DNA from 2 places in the Streptomyces sp. BHT-5-2 genome. Region 2 is predicted to be linked to the other one. Evidence: riboswitches for the same ligand, from Rfam matches in the RefSeq annotation. Region 2 holds a riboswitch; the other holds the start of a gene.
What was found. A riboswitch is a leader RNA that binds a small molecule or an ion and turns the genes downstream of it on or off. The one in region 2 is predicted to bind glycine.
Positions count from the first base shown of each region.

Region 1 (3,397 bases), 1.9 Mb from region 2:
CGCGGGCACTGCCGTCGTAGAGCCGCTCCGGGACGACGTCCAGCTGCACGCCCACGAAGAGTGCCGGCGTGTCGCCCTCGACGCTGGCCAGCGCGCGCCGGGCGGCGAGCACCGAGCCGGCGGCGGAGAACTCCAGGCCGGCGGCGGCCAGGAAGTCCACCGGCTCGTCCTGCCAGTCCGGTTCGAAGAGCCGCACCCTGGCGCCGGCGGCCTGCGGGCCGTCCAGTTCCGTCCGTCCGCTGCGGCACAGTTCGGCCACCGCGGGCGGCGGCAGCGGGACGCCGACGGTGCCGTCCGGATTGACCGCGATGCCCAGCATCGGCGGCAGCCCGCGGGCGAACTCCACGGCGGGCGCGACGGTGTACGACAGGTGGGTGCCGACGACCTTCAGGAACTCCTGCTCGGAGCTGAAGACGGGGACGTAGGCGGCGCCGCCGATCTCGACGGTGGGCAGGTCCAGGCCGGCCGCCCCGGGGCCGGCGCTGTCCGGGCCGCCGCCCTCGGGCAGCGGCACCCACACCGGGCTGCGGCCCAGCACCTCGACGATCCGGCCGCCGGCCCCGGGGTGCCCGACCGACGCGGCCAGCACCTGCTCCAGCTCGTTGGCCGGCCAGGCCGGCTGCGGTATCCCCGCGTCCGGCATCCGCCCCGGCACCGCACCGCCGTGCTGCGGGTAATCGTCCGGATAGTTCATCTCACCCACCCATTACTGGCCGCGCTGCCCGGCCCCTGAACCTGGCGGGCGGGCCCGCGGGCCGCCCCGTGGATCAGACCCTAAGGGTCTGTCCGGTGGACCAGACGCCGCGACCCATCCGACCCCGATCCACCGGACAGACCCTAACCGGCGGACCGCCGGGCGCCGAAGCCGGCGGTCTCACCCGAAGGAGACCCGCTCCAGGGCCCCGGCGGCGGGCCGGTCCAGCAGCACCGCGGAGGCGAAGCCCGCGGGGAGCCGGGAGCGCTCGGCCTGTGCGAGGAGCCGGCGCACCGCCCGGCGGTGCCGGACGAAGGCGTACCTCGACACCCCGCGGCCGCGGGCCCGTTGGCCGGTCAGCGCCGCCTCCGGCGGCACGTCGAGAAGCACCAGGTGCACCGCCCGGCCGTCGCGCCGGGCCGCCCGGGAGAGCCAGCGGCGCACCCACGCCAGCGTCCCGCAGTCGTGCACCACCACGCTGCCGCCGGCGCGGAGCGCCCGGCGCAGCGCACCGTAGTGCGCGAGCCGGACCAGCGGGCGGTAGAGCGCGTACGGGAGGCGGCGGAGCCGGCCGCGCTCCCAACGCTCGCGGGTGTCCTGGGAGTCGAGGCGGTGCACCGGGGCGCCGCGGCCGTCGCACTCCGGCAGCACCCGCCGCATCAGGGTGCTCTTGCCGCTGCCCGGCAGCCCGGAGACCACGACGAGGTCGCCGGGCGGGAAACGGAGGGCGGTGCGCGGGGTGCGGGAGGTGCGGGCGCCGGCGCGGAGCCGGAGGTCGGTGGTGCGGGGCCGGGCGGGCCGGGCCGCTGGGCGCGTCCGGCGGGCCGCCTCCGGTACGGGCCCCGGCGGTGCCGCCCCCGCCCCCGTCGCGTACGCCGCTTCACTGTGCACGTGATCGCCCCTCCCCCTCGGATCGGGCCGGGTTCGGGAACCCGCCTGCCCGCAGAGTGTCAAGAAAGGGTAATAAGCAGCAAGTGACGGCCGGGCGCACCACCGGATCCGTCAGAAGCACCCTAGGTGCGGCGGGCGGCCGGATGCCGAGCGGCGGCCGGGGCTCCTGTATCCGGCGATCCCGTGTAATGATGTGGCCGCCACGGGCACACCACTGGTCACTCGTGCGCAGCCAGCCAACTCCATACCGGCCGCTTGAACCCGCGCGGGAGAGTCCCCGGCCGCCACGGCGGGGCGCCGAAGGAGCAAGTCCTCCCTTGAATCTCTCAGGCCCCTATACCGCACGGGCGAGGCAGATCTGAAAAGCGAGCCCCCGCCCGGCCGACCGGGAACGGCTCCACCCAAGGTGCAAACCGGGCCCGTCCGCGGGCTCCCGGTGAACCTCTCAGGTTCCGATGACAGATGGGGAGACCGTCTTGTCACCCATGCCTGGGAGCCCGGAACGATGACACAAGCCCCCCGCCGCACCGCGCTGGACGCCACACACCGCGCGCTCGGCGCGACCATGACCGACTTCGCCGGCTGGGACATGCCGCTGCGCTACAGCAGCGAACGCGAGGAGCATGTCGCGGTGCGCACCCGCGCCGGCCTGTTCGACCTCTCCCACATGGGCGAGCTCACCGTCACCGGCCCGCAGGCCGGCGCCCTGCTCGACCACGCGCTGGTCGGCAACATCGGCGCCCTGAAGGTCGGCCGGGCCCGCTACACCATGATCTGCCGTGCGGACGGCGGCATCCTCGACGACCTGATCGTCTACCGGCTCGCGGACCAGGAGTTCATGGTCGTCGCCAACGCCTCCAACGCCCAGGTGGTGCTGGACGCGCTGGCCGGGCGGCAGGCCGGCTTCGACGCCGCGGTCCGCGACGACCGGGACGCCTACGCGCTGATCGCGGTGCAGGGCCCGGAGTCCCCCGGCATCCTCAAGAAGACGACCGACGCCGACCTGGACGGGCTGAAGTACTACGCCGGCCTGCCCGGCACGGTCGCCGGCGTCGAGGCGCTGATCGCCCGGACCGGCTACACCGGCGAGGACGGCTTCGAGCTGTTCGTCCGACCGGCCGACGCGGTCGCGCTGTGGGAGGCGCTGACCGAGGCGGGCCGGGACGTCGGCCTCGTCCCGTGCGGCCTGTCCTGCCGCGACACCCTGCGCCTGGAGGCGGGGATGCCGCTGTACGGACACGAACTGACCACCGCGCTCACGCCGTTCGACGCGGGCCTGGGCCGGGTCGTGAAGTTCGAGAAGGAGGGCGACTTCGTCGGCCGCGCGGCGCTGGAGGCGGCCGCCGGGCGCGCCGAGCAGGACCCGCCGCGCAAGCTGGTGGGCCTGCTCGCCGAGGGCCGGCGGGTGCCGCGCGCCGGCTACCCGGTCGTCGACGCCGACGGCACGGTGATCGGCGAGGTCACCTCGGGGGCGCCCTCCCCCACCCTCGGCAGGCCGATCGCCATGGCCTACGTCGACGCGGCGCACGCCGCACCGGGCACCGAGGGCGTCCGGGTGGACATCCGCGGCACCCACGAGCCGTACGAGGTCGTCGCGCTGCCCTTCTACAAGCGGCAGAAGTAGCGGCCGGCGCCGGGCCGTCCGCGGTGCCCGCCACGGGCCCGCACGGTCGCGTCCGGCGCCGCGTGTCTCACAGGGCGAGACAACCCTCGCGGACGCCGTCCGGGAGACGCCCCCCATTCACGATCACACCCCCGCGTACAGGAGAATCGAGCCATGGACAACCCCCAGCAGCTGCGCTACAGCAAGGA
Region 1 is NZ_CP081496.1:2,980,725-2,984,121, reverse strand. Features, by position in the region: gene K2224_RS13280 (enhanced serine sensitivity protein SseB) at 1-694, opposite strand, end outside; gene K2224_RS13275 (AAA family ATPase) at 875-1,585, opposite strand; glycine riboswitch at 1,842-1,937, shown strand; gene gcvT (glycine cleavage system aminomethyltransferase GcvT) at 2,091-3,209, shown strand; gene gcvH (glycine cleavage system protein GcvH) at 3,363-3,397, shown strand, end outside.
Region 1: another riboswitch for glycine. It lies ahead of gcvT (glycine cleavage system aminomethyltransferase GcvT); the one in region 2 lies ahead of gcvP (aminomethyl-transferring glycine dehydrogenase).

Region 2 (3,397 bases):
GCGAGGGTGCGCAGGTAGCGCAGCATCGCGGTCTCGGAGCGGTGCTGGCGGAAGACCGGGTGGGCGAGGTAGTCGTCGGTGCGCAGCAGCGACTGCGGGAGGGTGTCGGCGACGACCGCGTCCAGCGCCTCGATGTCGCCCCGGACGCCGAAGGCTTCCCAGACGCCGGCCAGCTGGGCCCGGCCGGTGGTCTCGTCGCAGGCGATGCCGACGAGGTCGGCGTCGACCTGGCGGAGGTTGATGCCGGCCTCGCGGGCGGCGGCGACGACCTCGGCGGCCCGGCCGGGCACCCGGGCGGTGAGGGTGTCGAAGTAGGCGTCGTGGACGATCTCGACGCCGCCGGCCTTCAGTCCCTCGGCGAGGATCGCGGCGTAGCGGTGGGTGCGCCGGGCGATGGTGCGCAGCCCCTCGGGGCCGTGGTAGACGGCGTACATGCCGGCCATGACGGCGAGCAGCACCTGCGCGGTGCAGATGTTGCTGGTGGCCTTCTCGCGGCGGATGTGCTGTTCGCGGGTCTGCAGCGCCAGGCGGTACGCCTTGTTGCCGTCGGCGTCGACGGACACACCGACCAGGCGGCCGGGCAGGCTGCGGGCGTACTGCTCGCGGACGGCCATGTAGCCGGCGTGCGGGCCGCCGAAGCCCATCGGGACGCCGAAGCGCTGGCTGGTGCCGACCGCGATGTCCGCGCCGAGCTCGCCGGGCGAGGTGAGCAGGGTCAGCGCCAGCAGGTCGGCGGCGACGGTGACGATCGCGCCCAGCTCGTGGGCCCGCTCGATGACGGCCCGCGGGTCGCGCACGGCACCGGAGGCGCCCGGGTACTGGAGCAGCACACCGAAGACGCCGCGCTCGGCGATCTCGTCCGGGATGCCGCCGGCGAGGTCGGCGACCACGACCTCCACACCGGTCGGCTCGGCGCGGGTCTCCAGGACGGCGACGGTCTGCGGCAGACAGTCGGCGTCGACCAGGAAGACGCCCTGCTTGACCTTGCCGACCCGGCGGGAGAGCGCCATCGCCTCGGCGGCGGCGGTGCCCTCGTCCAGAAGGGACGCACCGGAGGTGGGCAGTCCGGTCAGGTCGGCGACGACGGTCTGGAAGTTCAGCAGCGCCTCCAGGCGCCCCTGCGAGATCTCCGGCTGGTAGGGCGTGTAGGCCGTGTACCAGGACGGGTTCTCCATGACGTTGCGCAGGATCACCGGCGGGGTGAAGGTGCCGTGGTAGCCGAGCCCGATCATGGACGACAGGACCTGGTTGCGGTCGGCGAGCGCGCGCAGCTCCGCCAGGACCTCGGCCTCGGTGCGGCCCTGCGGCAGGCCCAGCGCCTCGGCGCTCTTGATCACGTCGGGGACGGCGGTGGCGGTGAGCTCGTCCAGCGATCCGAAGCCGACCTGCGCGAGCATCTTGGCCTGGGCCTCGTCGTCGGGGCCGATGTGCCGGTCCTCGAACGGAATGCCGCGCTCCAGCTCGGACAGCGCGATGCGGTGGGTGGTCATCTGCGGGGGCCTCCTGGTCAGTGCGACCTACGAGGGGCACCAAGGCGCTGGTGCCCGGACGGCCTCCCCCTCTGTCATCTCAACCTGAGAGCTTCACCGGCCCGCGACCGCGGTCCGGCTTTCACCGTCGGTGAGGAGGGGTTCCGGCATTGGTGCCTGTCCGTGGCCCGCCCTGCTTTCCAGAGTGACCTCGTCCATGCGGTACGTGTGCCTGAGAGATTCCGGGGAGGATTTGCTCCTTCGGCGCCCTGGTCGCGAACGACAAAGGACTCTCCCGCATGGGGTCGACGGCCATTTGCCAGCCTACCAGCGCACCGCCGGAACGATCCTTCGAGTGGCCGAGGCATGAAATGTGCCGTTTCGTAGTTGTCACAAGGCAGTTGCGACCAGTTGGAGGGACCGTGCAAGCCGATATCGATCCCCGGAGCCTCATCGGCCGCAAAGCGTTCGACCGGAACGGCACGAAGATAGGGACCGTCGACGAGGTCTACCTCGACGACGCGACGGGCGAACCGGAGTGGGCGGCCGTCCGCACCGGCCTGTTCAGCAGGGATGCGTTCGTCCCCCTGGAGCCGAGCAAGATGGTCGGCGACAGCCTGCACATCCCCTACGACCGCAAGCTGATCAAGGATGCCCCGGATTTCGGCGTCGGCCGGCATCTCTCCCCCGAGCAGGAGCTCCAGCTCTACCACCACTACCGCCTGGATATCTCCGCACCGGCCGCGGACTCCGACCCGCCCCCCGCTGACACGGACTTCGGACGGATCGCCGGCGCGGAGGACTGATCCGGCCCGCCCAGCAGCGTCAGCGGCTCGCCCGGCCGCAGCGCCGGATCGTCGACGGCGAAGGTCCGCACCCGCCCCGGTGCGGACCACGGCGTCTCGAACCGTACGGTCACCCGCCCCACACCGCTGCCCTGCACCCATCCGGCGCCGAACTCCTCATGGACCACGTCCAGCCCCGGATACCAGCGCCGCGGCAGCTCGACGGCGGCCTCCGGCTCCGCCGCCGTCCCCTCTTCCGGCTCCGCCGCCCCACCCGCCTCCTCCGTCTCCCGCTCCGTGGCCATCTGCGCGAAGAGATCCTCCTGTGTGAAGTCGGCCAGCCCGGTCACCCCCACGCCCAGGAGCCGGACCCCGCCCGTGGTGTCCACCGTCTCCAGCAGCCGCACGGCGGCCTCCCTGACGACGGCCGGGTCGTCGGTGGGCCCGCGCAACGTCTCGGACCGGGTCAGCGTCGAGAAGTCGTAGTTGCGCACCTTGATCACCACCGTGCGCCCGGACCGCCCGGCCGCCCGCAGCCGCTGGACACAGCGGTCGGCCAGCCTCAGCATCTCGATCCGCACCCGGGTCCGGTCGGTGAGGTCGACCTCGAAGGTGTCCTCCACCGACACCGACTTCGCGTCCCGCTCGGCCACCACCGGCCGCTCGTCCTGCCCCAGCGCCATCGCATACAGCCCGGTGCCGTGTGCTTTGCCCAGCAGCCGCACCAGCTCCGCCTCGCCGGCCTCCGCGGTCTCCGCGACGGTGTGGATCCCGGCCCGGCGCAGCGCCTCGGCCGTCGCCGGCCCGACCCCGGGCAGCGTCCGCACCGGCATCGGCCCCAGCAGCTCCCGCTCGGTGCCGGGCTCGATCACCGCCAGACCGTCCGGTTTCGCCGCCTCGGACGCGATCTTGGCGAGCATCTTGGCGCCGGCCAGCCCCACCGACCCCGTCAGCCCGGTGACTGCCCTGATGTCCCGCCGCAGCTGCTCCCCCACGGCCCGCGCCGCGGCCGTCTCCGCAAGCACCCCGCCCGCCTCCAGATCCACGAACGCCTCGTCCAGACTCAGCGGCTCCACGAGCGGCGAGAGCGCCCGCAGCAGCTCCATCACCGCATCACTCACTTGGCGGTACAGCGTGAACCGG
Region 2 is NZ_CP081496.1:4,916,636-4,920,032, forward strand. Features, by position in the region: gene gcvP (aminomethyl-transferring glycine dehydrogenase) at 1-1,490, opposite strand, end outside; glycine riboswitch at 1,680-1,777, opposite strand; gene K2224_RS21870 (PRC-barrel domain-containing protein) at 1,892-2,275, shown strand; gene K2224_RS21875 (DNA polymerase IV) at 2,185-3,397, opposite strand, start outside.